3 regions of the Pseudoalteromonas sp. GCY genome follow, and region 3 is predicted to be linked to each of the others. Evidence: predicted binding sites of a transcription regulator. Region 3 holds the regulator's gene; each other region holds the start of a gene.

Region 1 (4,266 bases), 1.4 Mb from region 3:
ACGTTATTAAATTTTTTGCTACAGTTAAAAAAGACTTCATAGTCGCCGATAAAAATAGGGGTCACTCGTTTTATCAAGTTGATGATGAAGGTGCAGTGCAATTTGTTTGCATACTAAGTCTAAAAACTGGGAATGTTATGAAACAAGCTTCGATTAAAAACAAACTCTTATTCTTTGTAACAGCATTAGTAACGAGTTTGGTTGTTATATTAGTGACAACAATGTGGTTTCACCTTGCAGCGGAAAATACCAAGCAAAGTGAAGGAGTCCAACAAGCGATTTATGATGAAATATCCCAAGGCCTTATCGCTAAAGGTAATCAATATGGGCAACGCGTGGCTGGCTTTATTAATGAAGCCTATCGTGTTCCTTACACTTTGGCAGGTGTACTATCTCATACCGCCACACAGGATCCGCTGAGCCGTGAACAAGTACAAGAAATAGTCAATGGTGCGCTAAAGCAAAATCGCTTTGTATCTTCTATGTATGCACAGTTTGAACCGAATGGTTACGATGGTAATGATGTCAGCAATCAAGGTGGTTCAAGTCACTCTGTGCCGGGCGCTGGTACCTTAGAGCTCTACTTTACTCAAGAAGCTAACGGTCCGATGCAGCAAAAAGTTGAGTCAGCAGAAGAAAAATACGCAGACGCAATCAATGAGTTTGGCCTACGAGAAGCCGAGTGGTATTTGTGCGCAAAAGATAAAATAGCGCCTTGCATCATGGAGCCCTATTTATATGAAATTTCTCCGGGCAACAAAATGCTGATGACCTCATTGACCACACCGGTCGTGGTCAATCGTCAATTTAGAGGCTTGGTGGGCGTGGATGTAAATTTGCCGATTTTCCAAACCATGGTTGACGAGCTCTCTAACTCGCTTTACTCAGGAGCCGCTAAAGTAACCTTGTTAAGTGAGCTTGGTCTTGTTGTAGGTTCTAGTCACTACAAGAACCTAGCACGCCCACTTGCTGAGTCGACAAAGTCAGATAGGGCTGAAGTGTTAAAATCGCTGCACACAGGTTCTGGGATTAAGGAGCTTGGTGAGGATTTAGTCGTAGCAGTACCGATTAAAATTGCCTTACCAAATACCACTTGGTCTCTTGTAATCGAACTACCTAAGGCAATTGCACTGAGTTCTGCCACAACGCTGCAAAGCCAGCTGGAGGAGTCGACAAACTCCGTTGGCCGCTGGATGCTTATTATCGGTATTGTTATTGCTGTTATTGGCATTGCCATTGCGGTGGTATTAGTGAACACAATTATCGGCCCGCTTACGCATATTCAGGAGCGGGTAGAGAACTTAGCTTCTAGCGAAGGCGATTTAACGCATGAGCTAGAAGTGAGTCATCATGCTGAGTTGATTGCCTTGGCACATGGCTTTAACCGCTTTACTGATAAACTACGAAAGATGATTGATGACCTAAAAGGTCTTGCTGAATCTTCCTATGAGCAGTCGCATCGAACAACAGAAGCCGCGATAAACATCAAAAACAAAGTCGCTAATCAGCATTTAGAAATAGATAGCGTAGTTACTGCAATTAACGAACTCAGTGCAACCGCTTCAGAGGTGGCTCGGGCGTCGGAAAAAGCGGCTGCAAGTACGAATCAGGCCGCTGATCAAGTTCAGCAAAGCGAACAAAGCATCATTAAAACGACCGAAACGGTGCAATCAATGGCGGATCAAGTTATTGATGCAAAACAAGCGGTCGTGAAGGTATCTGAGCGCAGTGATGATATTTCTAAAATACTAGAAGTGATCAGAGCCATTGCAGAGCAAACTAATTTACTGGCCTTAAACGCAGCAATTGAAGCGGCAAGGGCGGGGGAGCAAGGGCGCGGCTTTGCGGTTGTTGCCGACGAAGTTCGAGCTTTGGCGTCAAAAACACAGGCTTCGACGGACGACATTAGTAAACTAATAGATAACCTACAGAGTGAGGTCGCGAACTCAGGCCGGATCATTGAGAGCTCTGTGCAGTTAGGTGAAGATGCAGTAAGTTATTGCCAAGAATCGGCTAGGTTAATGAGTACCCTAGTTGCTGAGCTGACAAGCATTTCTAATGAAGTAACACAAATTGCGACGGCTGCGGAAGAGCAAAGTATGGTTACCGAAGAAATTAATACAAATACAACGGGCATTTCAGATGCCGCTGCTGAGCTTTCGAAGTTCGCAGATGAAGTAGAGCAAGCGGCCAGTTCAATGACGCTGATAGTCGAACAAAAACACAAGCAACTTAATTTATTAAGAACGTAAGTTTGTTGGTTTGCAAAGAGACTGGAGACAGTCTCTTTGCAGCTATGGCGTTTTTCGTCAAAATTCACTATGATAACTGTATCTATATACAGTTAAGCCAATCATGAAACTCTATATCGCAGAAAAACCCTCTTTAGGTCGAGCAATCGCCGATGTCTTACCAAAACCACATAAAAAACAAGATGGTTATATAGAAGTCGCGAATGGTGATGTGGTTTCTTGGTGTATAGGTCACTTGTTGGAACAAGCTGAACCTGAAGACTACGACGCCAAATACAAAAAATGGCAGTTTCATGATCTACCAATCGTGCCTACTCAATGGCAGTTCAAAGCAAAGCCAAAAACAAAAAAGCAGCTTAGCACTTTAAAAAAGTTACTCACAAAAGCTGATGAAATCTACCATGCTGGAGATCCAGATAGAGAAGGGCAATTGCTCGTGGACGAAGTATTTCAATTCGTAAATTTGCCAGACCGGAAAAGAGCAACGATCCGACGCTTGTTGATCAGTGATTTGAACCCACAAGCTGTGAAAAAGGCATTGGCTTCGACACGTTCTAATCAAGAATTTGTTCCTTTAAGTGTATCTGCACTTGCAAGAGCTAGAGCGGATTGGCTATTTGGGATGAATTTAACCAGAGCATTTACGTTGGCTGGGCAAAAAGCGGGAGTGAATACCGTTTTGTCGGTTGGCAGAGTGCAAACTCCGGTACTTGGCTTGGTTGTAAGAAGGGATCTAGAAATCGAGAACTTTGTATCGAAACCATTTTATGAAGTGATTGCACACATCAATAAACCAAATTGGGGTGTTTTTGAAGCTAAGTGGGTACCAAGTGAAGCATGTAAGCCCTATATGGACGAAGATGGGCGTGTTCTGGTTAAAGCCTTAGCTGAAAATGTCGCGGATCGGATCAGTCAAAAGCAAGCAGCAATAAATAAGGTTGAAACGAAACCAAAAAAGATAAATCCGCCGCTACCCTATAACCTTTCTTCTTTGCAGATTGACGCAAATAAGCGCTACGGTTTATCGGCTCAGCAAGTGTTGGATATTTGTCAGGCACTCTATGAGAAACATAAACTGATCACTTACCCTAGATCAGATAACCGTTATCTACCACAAGAACACTTTGTTGAAAGAGAACAAGTCATTGCGGCTGCTAAGCACAATCAGGGAATAGAAAGTAAGTTTATTAAGTTAGCTGATTTGAATCTAAAAGGAGCGTGTTGGAATGATAAAAAGGTAGAAGCGCATCACGCCATCATTCCAACGACTAAAAAGCTTCGCAGTGCTCAGCTTGGGCATAGAGAGTTGCAGGTCTATCAACTCATTTCTGTACAGTACCTTGCGCAATTCTTTCATCCCTACCGCTACAATGAAACTAAAGTGGAGTTGGAGATTAGTGGTGGTCAATTCAAAGCACAAGCGAAACAAATAACAGATCAAGGATTCAAGATACTGTTTAAAGGTCATGAGGTAGAAAAAGAAAGCCTATTGCCGGAGTTACAGGTGGGAGAGCAACTTTTGTGCGAGAAAGGTGAAGTTAAAGAAAAACAAACTCAGCCGCCAAAGCATTACACTGAAGCTACCTTATTAAGTGCGATGACAGGTATTGCACGGTTTGTTTCCGATCAATCTATCAAAAAGGTACTGAAAGACACTGACGGGCTTGGCACTGAGGCGACGCGGGCCGGAATTATTGAGCTTTTGTTTAGACGGCAGTTTCTTAGACGAGAAGGTAAGACGATATATTCTACGGCGCTGGGAAAAGCATTTATTCAAACCCTACCTGAGTCACTTTCATTACCAGACAGAACTGCGCTCTGGGAGTCATTGCTTGGAAAGATCGCCAATAAGGAAACGTCGTATAATCAATTTATGCAACCGCTTTGTGATGAGTTAGGTGGATTTATTGACAGCGCTCAATCTATCAATACGAATGCACTGAAAGGCGTCCCTGTACCCGCATTTAAAAAACGCGGAGCAAGAAAGGGGAAATTTACTCGAAAGAGAAAGCCA
Region 2 (4,266 bases), 1.9 Mb from region 3:
TTTTTTCGAAGTAAAGAAAACTACTAAAGTTTTTCGGAAAAAGGCCGATAAATTCATAATTAGCAAAATAATCGGTTGGAATACATGCAAATTGATGGCGTTTTAATCAGTGAGTCGCAATTAGGATCCGCATTGAACATTAGTGTTCATGAGACGCGCTCTGCCGATTTTGCCATGCTGTTATCTATGCTATCAACCGATGCATTAGATTTTAGCCAATTTCACCTACCAAAATCTGAAGCTGCCGCAAAAGATAACTCAGAAGAAACACTAAAAAAGCAATTTGAAATAGGTCCACAAAAGCCGCTTGCGCCAAAAGAGTACAATATGCTTATTGGTCAGCATAACGCGCAGCTGGTATCTATGGGGGCGATGGCGACTTTGCGATTGCAGGAAAATTTAAATCCAGAACCTTTTGCTGCACGAAATGATAAAAAGCATATTCCACTCGACGTTGTAGAAAATTTGGAACCAGCGGTTAAAAGACGTTTGGCGAGCGCGCAAGGTAAACTGGCCTTAGTTGCTGATAAAGCAATGGATGCGGCTGGTTTCTATGATCAAATTGCAACGGGAGATATGCAGAGTATGTTACGCGCGACGGCGTAACAACATCAGCAGCTTTTACTCCTTCAAATTGAGCAAGTATAAGTCAAACTGGTATTAAACTTGCCATTTTACAGCTATTCGCTTCGTTATGACATTAAACGCCATGCTTATCGCGCTTCATGTTTAAGCTGAATGGCCCTTAATCATCCTTAGCTCGCTTCTTCAAGCCTTTTTTATTGCCTTGTATCTAATCTCTAATTCAGGTTACTTTAGCTACCGTGGCACTTTTTGTACTTTTTATCACTGCCGCACGGACAGACGTCATTTCTGCCTACTTTGGTTGTAGGCGTATCGTACAATTCGCCATCTAAGTAATACCATCTGCCTGCTTCGGTAATAAAATTTGACCGCTCATGGAGTATATAATGCGTGTTTTCCGCGATATAGTGCGCCTTAAACTCAACGATCCCCTGAGTAGCTTCTACTACTTCTTCTAGCACTTCCAATTTTATAAAGTGTGCGTAATTAGCAAATGCAGCAATATCGTTGACATTGTTTTGTGCTTGTTCAGCATGGGCGTAGGTGTCATGAATATACTTTGCATCTTTTAAGCAGTATGCAGTATAGCGAGAGCGCATGAGTATTTGTGGACGCTCTGCGAATTTTTGTCCCTTAAGATAAGGCTCACAACATTGTGAATAGGGAAGAGATGAATTGCAATAACAAGACATAAAAACTTCAGTTTTAACAAATTTATATCCTGTTATTGTAGCTTGTTAAGCGCTTTGAAAACAGTGGATCGCAACGTCAGATACCGGCAGTTCCATTTTGTTGATAGTTTGCACAGAAGCAATATCTGTCCAAATCACCACAGCAGCGAAATTACCATTGCTGATAGCACTTTTAAGTACATACTCAAGGTCGTATATGTGCTTTTGCCTAATGACGAGCAACTTGCTTGCATCAACTGAAGCGCTTTCTAGTAGTGACTTGTTTGGTACATTATCGGGTGCAACGAGTAGCGTCCAGCCTTGTTTATGCTGACATTTATGTAAAACTTTAAGTAACTCTAAGCTAGCGACGATCTCATCTTCAGCTATTACATTATTGATTTCGTTAAGTGTGTAATAAGTTGAATTGTTTGGCTGTAGAAGTGCATTGCTGTGTAACATAATTGTCTCACTGGTTATCTATACAGTATGTGTATACAGTAGTTTATACAGTGTGTGAATGCAAGGGAAATTGCTAGCTTTTTAATCAATATTTAAGCTTAATTTTTATGTAGTTTAAATTTTCAATATAAAACAATAGGTTGTGATTTTTTGAAATGAAAGCTTAATTGACGAAAGTTCAGTATGAGTAAAGCAATAGTAAGTTTTCCTACTGTATCTATTTTAATCGTCGCAGAGGGAAAGCGTAAGTTTACTTTAGAGAGGCTTGGCTACGCTTAGCCAACATTTTTTGGGTGAGTAAGATTTAATTTACTGGCTAATATGCTGTAGTTGATGGATTTGCTCGTAAAGTGTTGCAGCATAGCACTGTGCATCTCTAAAGCGCTTAGTTGTAAGGAAGCGACGTACATCTAGTAGTACCTGTTCGGCGCCTTTGTGCCCTTGGCTGCTGGCCAAACTTAACCAAGCGGCTGCATGAAAGGGGCTGGGTGGCACTCCTTGACCTTTCATAAACAACAAACCTAAAAAAAACTGTGCCTTTAAATCACCAGACATCGCCGCCAGTCTTAGCCATTTTGCCGCGAGCGGAAAAGATTTTTCTTTTAGGTAATAGAGGCCTTTTTTCAAAGCTTGGGTATTGTCGTGAAGATCTGGAAATTTTGCGTCCGCTTTTAATGGCGACGTTACAAATTCAAGCACATTCAGCAGCTGCTGTTCTAAGTCATGATTTGCTGAGTTGTCGGTGCTATTTTGATCCATATCTTTATTCGCAATAATGTTGATAAGCAGAGTGTAGCTGAATTTTAACTATTTTGTCCGAGTTTTAAAGTGATTCGTGTTAAAATCCAACCACTTGTTCCTCAAATTTGTAATTTTAGTTATGCTCGAGCGGTTATTTTCACTGCAAGCTATGCACACCAATGTAAGAACCGAGGTGATTGCTGGCTTGACGACATTCGTTACTATGGTTTACATCGTTTTCGTAAACCCTGCAATGCTAGCAGAAGCTGGTATGGATCACGGCGCTGCTTTTGTAGCAACTTGTATCGCAGCCGCAATCGGCTGTTTTATTATGGGGCTATGGGCAAACTATCCTTTAGCGCTTGCGCCTGGAATGGGCTTAAACGCCTTTTTTACCTATGGTGTTGTGCTTGGCATGGGTTATACATGGCAAAGTGCATTAGGCGCGGTATTTATGTCGGGCTGTTTATTTCTATTTTTGAGCGTATTCAAGGTTCGTGAGTGGGTGATCCAAGCTATACCTATCGTGCTAAAGCGTGCGATCGCGGCAGGTATTGGCGCATTCTTAGCGTTAATCGCGCTAAAGAACGCGAAAATTGTTATCGCAAGCGATGCTACATTAGTACAACTTGGTGATATCACTTCTCCCGGCCCGCTATTAGCCATTGCGAGCTTTTTTGTGATTGCGGCGCTCATGTACCGTGAAGTAAAAAGTGGCGTGCTTATCAGCATTTTAATGGTAACGGGTATTGCGTGGGGGCTTGGGCTTGTAGATTATCACGGGGTTGTTGATATGCCCCCAAGCATCGCGCCGACCTATATGCAGTTGGATTTGAGCGGAATTTTTGAGCTGTCCATGCTCAGTGTTGTGTTTGCATTTTTATTTGTCGATTTATTTGATACCAGTGGCACATTGGTTGCGGTGACGCAAAAGGCCGGATTATCTGACGAGCATGGTCGTATGCCAAGACTGGGTAGAGCACTGTCAGCTGATAGTACAGCGACGATTGCAGGCTCAGTGCTCGGTACCTCAACGACAACTTCATACATTGAATCAGTGTCAGGTGTATCCGTTGGTGGCCGAACAGGATTGACAGCCGTGGTTGTGGGGACCTGCTTCTTACTCATGATGTTCTTTGCGCCACTGGCACAAATGGTTCCCGCTTATGCAACAGCAGGCGCGATACTGTATGTGTCGGTATTAATGCTGCAAAACCTAAAGTTGATTAACTGGGATGAGATGAGCGATGCTATTCCGGTCAGTGTTGTGTTATTGATGACACCGCTTACGTTTTCAATCGCACATGGTATTGCTTTGGGTTTTATTTCTTATACGGCAGTTAAATTGGCGTGTAACAAAGCAAATGAAATCAGTATCAGCGTTTGGGTACTGACAGTACTCTTTATCGTTAAGTTTGCTTTTGGTTAAGCAAGTGGGTTTACTTCACTTGTAATAAAAAGGCTGGGAGACCAGCCTTTTATGTAAATTGTGGTGTTACCACTTTTTCTTCGGTGCAAACAATACGTCCAAGTCGTCTTGTTCTTGCTCTGCTTTCTTTTTCACCGCTGATGCGTTAGACGCTCTAAGTTCACTGCTGATCTCTTCTAAATAACCTTCCAGTTGTGCTTTTTTCTCTTTTACATAGTCATCATTATATGAGACAGCGCAAATTGTAGCGTAAGCTTTTTCAAAGTATTGTCTTGCTGAACCGACCATATTTGCGGTCCTCGCTGAAAGCCCTCGTTTTATCTGGCTTTCAACATTGATTTTAAGCTGAAATCGCTCGAGCCTACGGTCTTCATTAAC
Region 3 (4,266 bases):
ACCCGCGGCTAGACGGAAAGACCCCGTGAACCTTTACTACAGCTTGGCACTGAACATTGACCCTACATGTGTAGGATAGGTGGGAGGCTTTGAAGCAGAGACGCTAGTTTCTGTGGAGCCGACCTTGAAATACCACCCTTGTAGTGTTGATGTTCTAACTTAGGCCCCTGAATCGGGGTTGAGGACAGTGCCTGGTGGGTAGTTTGACTGGGGCGGTCTCCTCCCAAAGAGTAACGGAGGAGCACGAAGGTTTGCTAAGTACGGTCGGACATCGTACGGTTAGTGTAATGGTAGAAGCAAGCTTAACTGCGAGACAGACACGTCGAGCAGGTACGAAAGTAGGTCATAGTGATCCGGTGGTTCTGAATGGAAGGGCCATCGCTCAACGGATAAAAGGTACTCCGGGGATAACAGGCTGATACCGCCCAAGAGTTCATATCGACGGCGGTGTTTGGCACCTCGATGTCGGCTCATCACATCCTGGGGCTGAAGTCGGTCCCAAGGGTATGGCTGTTCGCCATTTAAAGTGGTACGCGAGCTGGGTTTAGAACGTCGTGAGACAGTTCGGTCCCTATCTGCCGTGGGCGTTTGAGAATTGAGAGGGGCTGCTCCTAGTACGAGAGGACCGGAGTGGACGAACCGCTGGTGTTCGGGTTGTGATGCCAATTGCATTGCCCGGTAGCTACGTTCGGAACTGATAACCGCTGAAAGCATCTAAGCGGGAAGCAGGCCTCGAGATGAGTTCTCACTTTGACTTAGAGTCAACTGAAGGGCCGTTGAAGACTACAACGTTGATAGGCGAGATGTGGAAGTGCTGTGAGGCATTAAGCTAACTCGTACTAATTACCCGTGAGGCTTAACCATACAACGCCAAAGTGGTTTATAAGCGACAGAAGTTAATAGACTAAAGTAGACAAAAGAATTTAATAAGCTTTTTCCGGATTTACATTGATGAGGGAGACTTCATTGATGAACAGAATTTCCTGGTGACTATAGCGTTTTGGACCCACCTGACCCCATGCCGAACTCAGAAGTGAAACAAAACAGCGTCGATGATAGTGTGGATTACCCATGTGAAAGTAGAACATCGCCAGGGCCAAATAAGAGAAACCCGTTGCAGCAATGCGACGGGTTTTTTGCTGTTTGTGATTTAAAAACCTCGCGAGGTAAACTCGCTCCCACTCCCACCACAGTATCAGCACAGTACAACACGGTAGGAGATGGTTTACCCGCTGATGGGTTGCAATGAAGTTCCAGCAAAAAAACATGTACATCAAAACCCGTTTCAGCAATGTGATGGTTTTTTTGCTGTTTGGGATATAGAAAATCTCGCGAGGTAAACTCGCTCCCACCACCGTATCAGCATAGTGCAACATGGTGGGAGGCGGTTTATCAGCCCTAAATCTTAATAATCTATTTCTTATTGCATAGAGTCGCAGGTTGTGCTCTGAGGCACGGACTTCGCTTCTTGTTTAATACTGCTTAATTAATGCTATCAGCAAATACACTTAAAATATGTCGAATAAAGAAACATTTGCGATTTTTTTTGAGCTGTATATACTTACAGTAAATAAACCACTGTATGGAACACCAGTTAATGCGTCCTCTAACAAAACGACAAGAACAAATCTTTGAATTAATAAAAGTATTCATAAAAGATACTGGCATGCCTCCAACTCGTGCTGAAATAGCTGATGCTTTGGGTTTTAAGAGTGCAAATGCAGCGGAAGAACATCTTAAGGCGCTTGCGAAAAAGGGAGTTATTGAAATGGTCCCTGGTGCAAGCCGTGGGATTCGACTTGTAGAGGATGAATCAGAGCAACTTGGTTTACCTATTATCGGCCGTGTTGCTGCTGGTGAGCCTATTCTGGCAGAGCAACATGTAGAAAGTCACTGTAATGTAGATGCGAGCTTTTTTAAACCTAATGCTGATTACCTTTTGAGAGTTAATGGTATGAGCATGAAGGATATTGGCATTATGGATGGTGATCTGCTAGCGGTTCACAGCACTCAGGTGGCTGAAAATGGCCAAGTGATAGTAGCTCGTGTAGAAGAGGACGTGACTGTTAAACGCTTTGAAAAGAAAGGAAAGAAAGTTTTGTTGCATGCTGAGAATGAAGAGTTTAAAGCGATTGAAGTGGATCTAGAGCATCAAAATTTCTCCATTGAAGGGTTAGCTGTAGGTGTGATTAGAAGCGCTGACTGGATGTAGTTTATGAGAGCGAGCGTAGCGTTAAATATAAAGTTGCGCTTGCTTTAACTATATTTTGTTTAGAAAGTAATAATTAACTTTTCTAACTGTGTGAAAGTAAGATGATTATAGTGACTTTAATCATTTAGTAATATTTTTAGTTTTCTGATCTTTATACACTATTTTTCATCATTCTTCGTTTTACCTTCTATAATCCCTGTTTTGATTCTAAAGTCAGTCTTCTCAAAAATCTTGCAATTTGTTTGTTTTTTGACTAATTGGTTAATAGTCGTGCAGTAAGTCTATGTACAAATAGACAATATGACAGTCATCCAATAATAACAAAAGATAACTACGAGTTGTCTTGAAGGAGACGTCAAATGAAAATTTGTCGATTAGTTGTAGCATTCATCGCAGTGCTAATCGCCATGCCCTCACTTGCTAACAGCGCTTACAATATGAGGCAAGGCGTTACAGACATTAGTCATCAAGTGTATGAGCTTCACATGACCATATTTCTAATATGTTGCGTCATTGGAGTGATTGTATTTGGGATTATGTTTTGGGCGCTTATAAAACACAGAAAGTCAAAAGGCGTTGTTGCAGCGCAATTTCATGAAAGCACCAAAGTGGAAATACTTTGGACTGCTATTCCCTTCCTGATACTCATTGGTATGGCAATACCAGCTACAAAAACGCTTATTGCTATGGAAGATACGAGTAAAGCTGATCTGACCATTAAGGTCACAGGCTCTCAGTGGAAATGGCACTATGAGTACATGGGGCATGATGTTGAGTTCTATTCTTTACTCTCTACTCCGAAAGATGAAATTAGTGACCTTAAAGAAAAAAATGAAAATTACCTGCTTGAAGTCGATAAGCATTTAGTCATTCCCACCGATAGGAAAGTTCGCTTTTTGATGACCTCAGATGATGTCATCCATTCTTGGTGGGTGCCCGATTTTGCGGTGAAGAAGGATGCCAATCCGGGCTTTATAAATGAGGCATGGACTAAGGTAAACGATGAGGGAATTTATAGGGGGCAGTGTGCGGAATTATGTGGCAAAGATCACGGCTTTATGCCAGTCGTCGTCGAGGCTGTAAGTCCTGATAAATTTGATAGTTGGCTCAACTATGCTAAAGCCGAAAAAGCAAAGGCAGAAGCCGAGTCACAAGCAGTTGCCCAACAAACTCTTTCGAAACAAGAGTTAATGGAGGTCGGTGAACAAACTTACATGGCTTATTGTGCAGCTTGCCATCAACCTACGGGGCTTGGGCTACCAGGTGTCTTCCCTGCAATGAAAGGGAGTAAAGTCGTCACTGGAGATATTAAAGATCATATAGATATTTTGCTTTTAGGTCGTCCAGGAACTGCGATGCAATCTTTTGCAAAGCAATTAACAATCAAGCAGATCGCGGGGGTGATTACCTATAAAAGAAATAGCTGGGGTAATGACACAGGCGATGTTATTCAGCCAAGCCAAATACAGCGTGAGATAGATGCATTAGAGGAGAGTAAGTAATGAGTGCCATCGTAGAAGAACATTCACACCATACGGCTCCCAAAGGCTTAAAGCGCTGGCTGTTTACCACTAATCATAAAGACATTGGAACACTGTATTTATTGTTCTCACTAACCATGTTTTTAATTGGCGGTGCTATGGCGATGGTGATCCGAGCCGAGCTTTTCCAGCCTGGGTTACAGCTTGTAGATCCGCATTTTTTTAATCAAATGACGACAGTGCATGGACTAATAATGGTATTTGGCGCAGTAATGCCCGCATTTACTGGTCTTGCCAACTGGATGATCCCAATGATGATTGGTGCTCCTGATATGGCGCTACCGAGAATGAATAATTGGAGTTTTTGGATACTACCCTTTGCATTTGCAATTTTACTGATGTCATTATTTTTAGAAGGCGGTGGGCCTGCTTTCGGTTGGACTTTTTATGCGCCACTATCTACAACGTACAGCAATGACAATACCGCATTTTTTGTGTTTGCGATCCATATAATGGGCATTAGCTCTATTATGGGTGCTATCAACGTTATCGTGACCATAGTCAATCTTAGAG

What was found. The regulator LexA, encoded in region 3, represses DNA repair genes until DNA is damaged. The targets are predictions, from matches to a motif close to TACTGTATNNNNATACAGTA.
Region 1: the regulator LexA is predicted to act here: its motif matches at 2,327-2,346, upstream of JJQ94_RS10085 (DNA topoisomerase III).
Region 2: the regulator LexA is predicted to act here: its motif matches at 1,740-1,759, upstream of JJQ94_RS12255 (SulA-like leucine-rich domain-containing protein).

Annotation. Positions count from the first base shown of each region.
Region 1 covers NZ_CP068023.1:1,109,678-1,113,943, forward strand. Annotated here, with positions in the region: gene JJQ94_RS10080 (methyl-accepting chemotaxis protein) at 138-2,252, shown strand; gene JJQ94_RS10085 (DNA topoisomerase III) at 2,356-4,266, shown strand, end outside.
Region 2 covers NZ_CP068023.1:1,605,074-1,609,339, forward strand. Annotated here, with positions in the region: gene JJQ94_RS12245 (VC2046/SO_2500 family protein) at 85-606, shown strand; gene JJQ94_RS12250 (YchJ family protein) at 816-1,277, opposite strand; gene JJQ94_RS12255 (SulA-like leucine-rich domain-containing protein) at 1,323-1,718, opposite strand; gene JJQ94_RS12260 (tetratricopeptide repeat protein) at 2,028-2,477, opposite strand; gene JJQ94_RS12265 (NCS2 family permease) at 2,599-3,888, shown strand; gene JJQ94_RS12270 (hypothetical protein) at 3,955-4,266, opposite strand, start outside.
Region 3 covers NZ_CP068023.1:3,874,224-3,878,489, reverse strand. Annotated here, with positions in the region: rRNA gene JJQ94_RS22885 (23S ribosomal RNA) at 1-864, shown strand, start outside; rRNA gene rrf (5S ribosomal RNA) at 983-1,096, shown strand; gene lexA (transcriptional repressor LexA) at 1,598-2,212, shown strand; gene coxB (cytochrome c oxidase subunit II) at 2,572-3,714, shown strand; gene ctaD (cytochrome c oxidase subunit I) at 3,714-4,266, shown strand, end outside.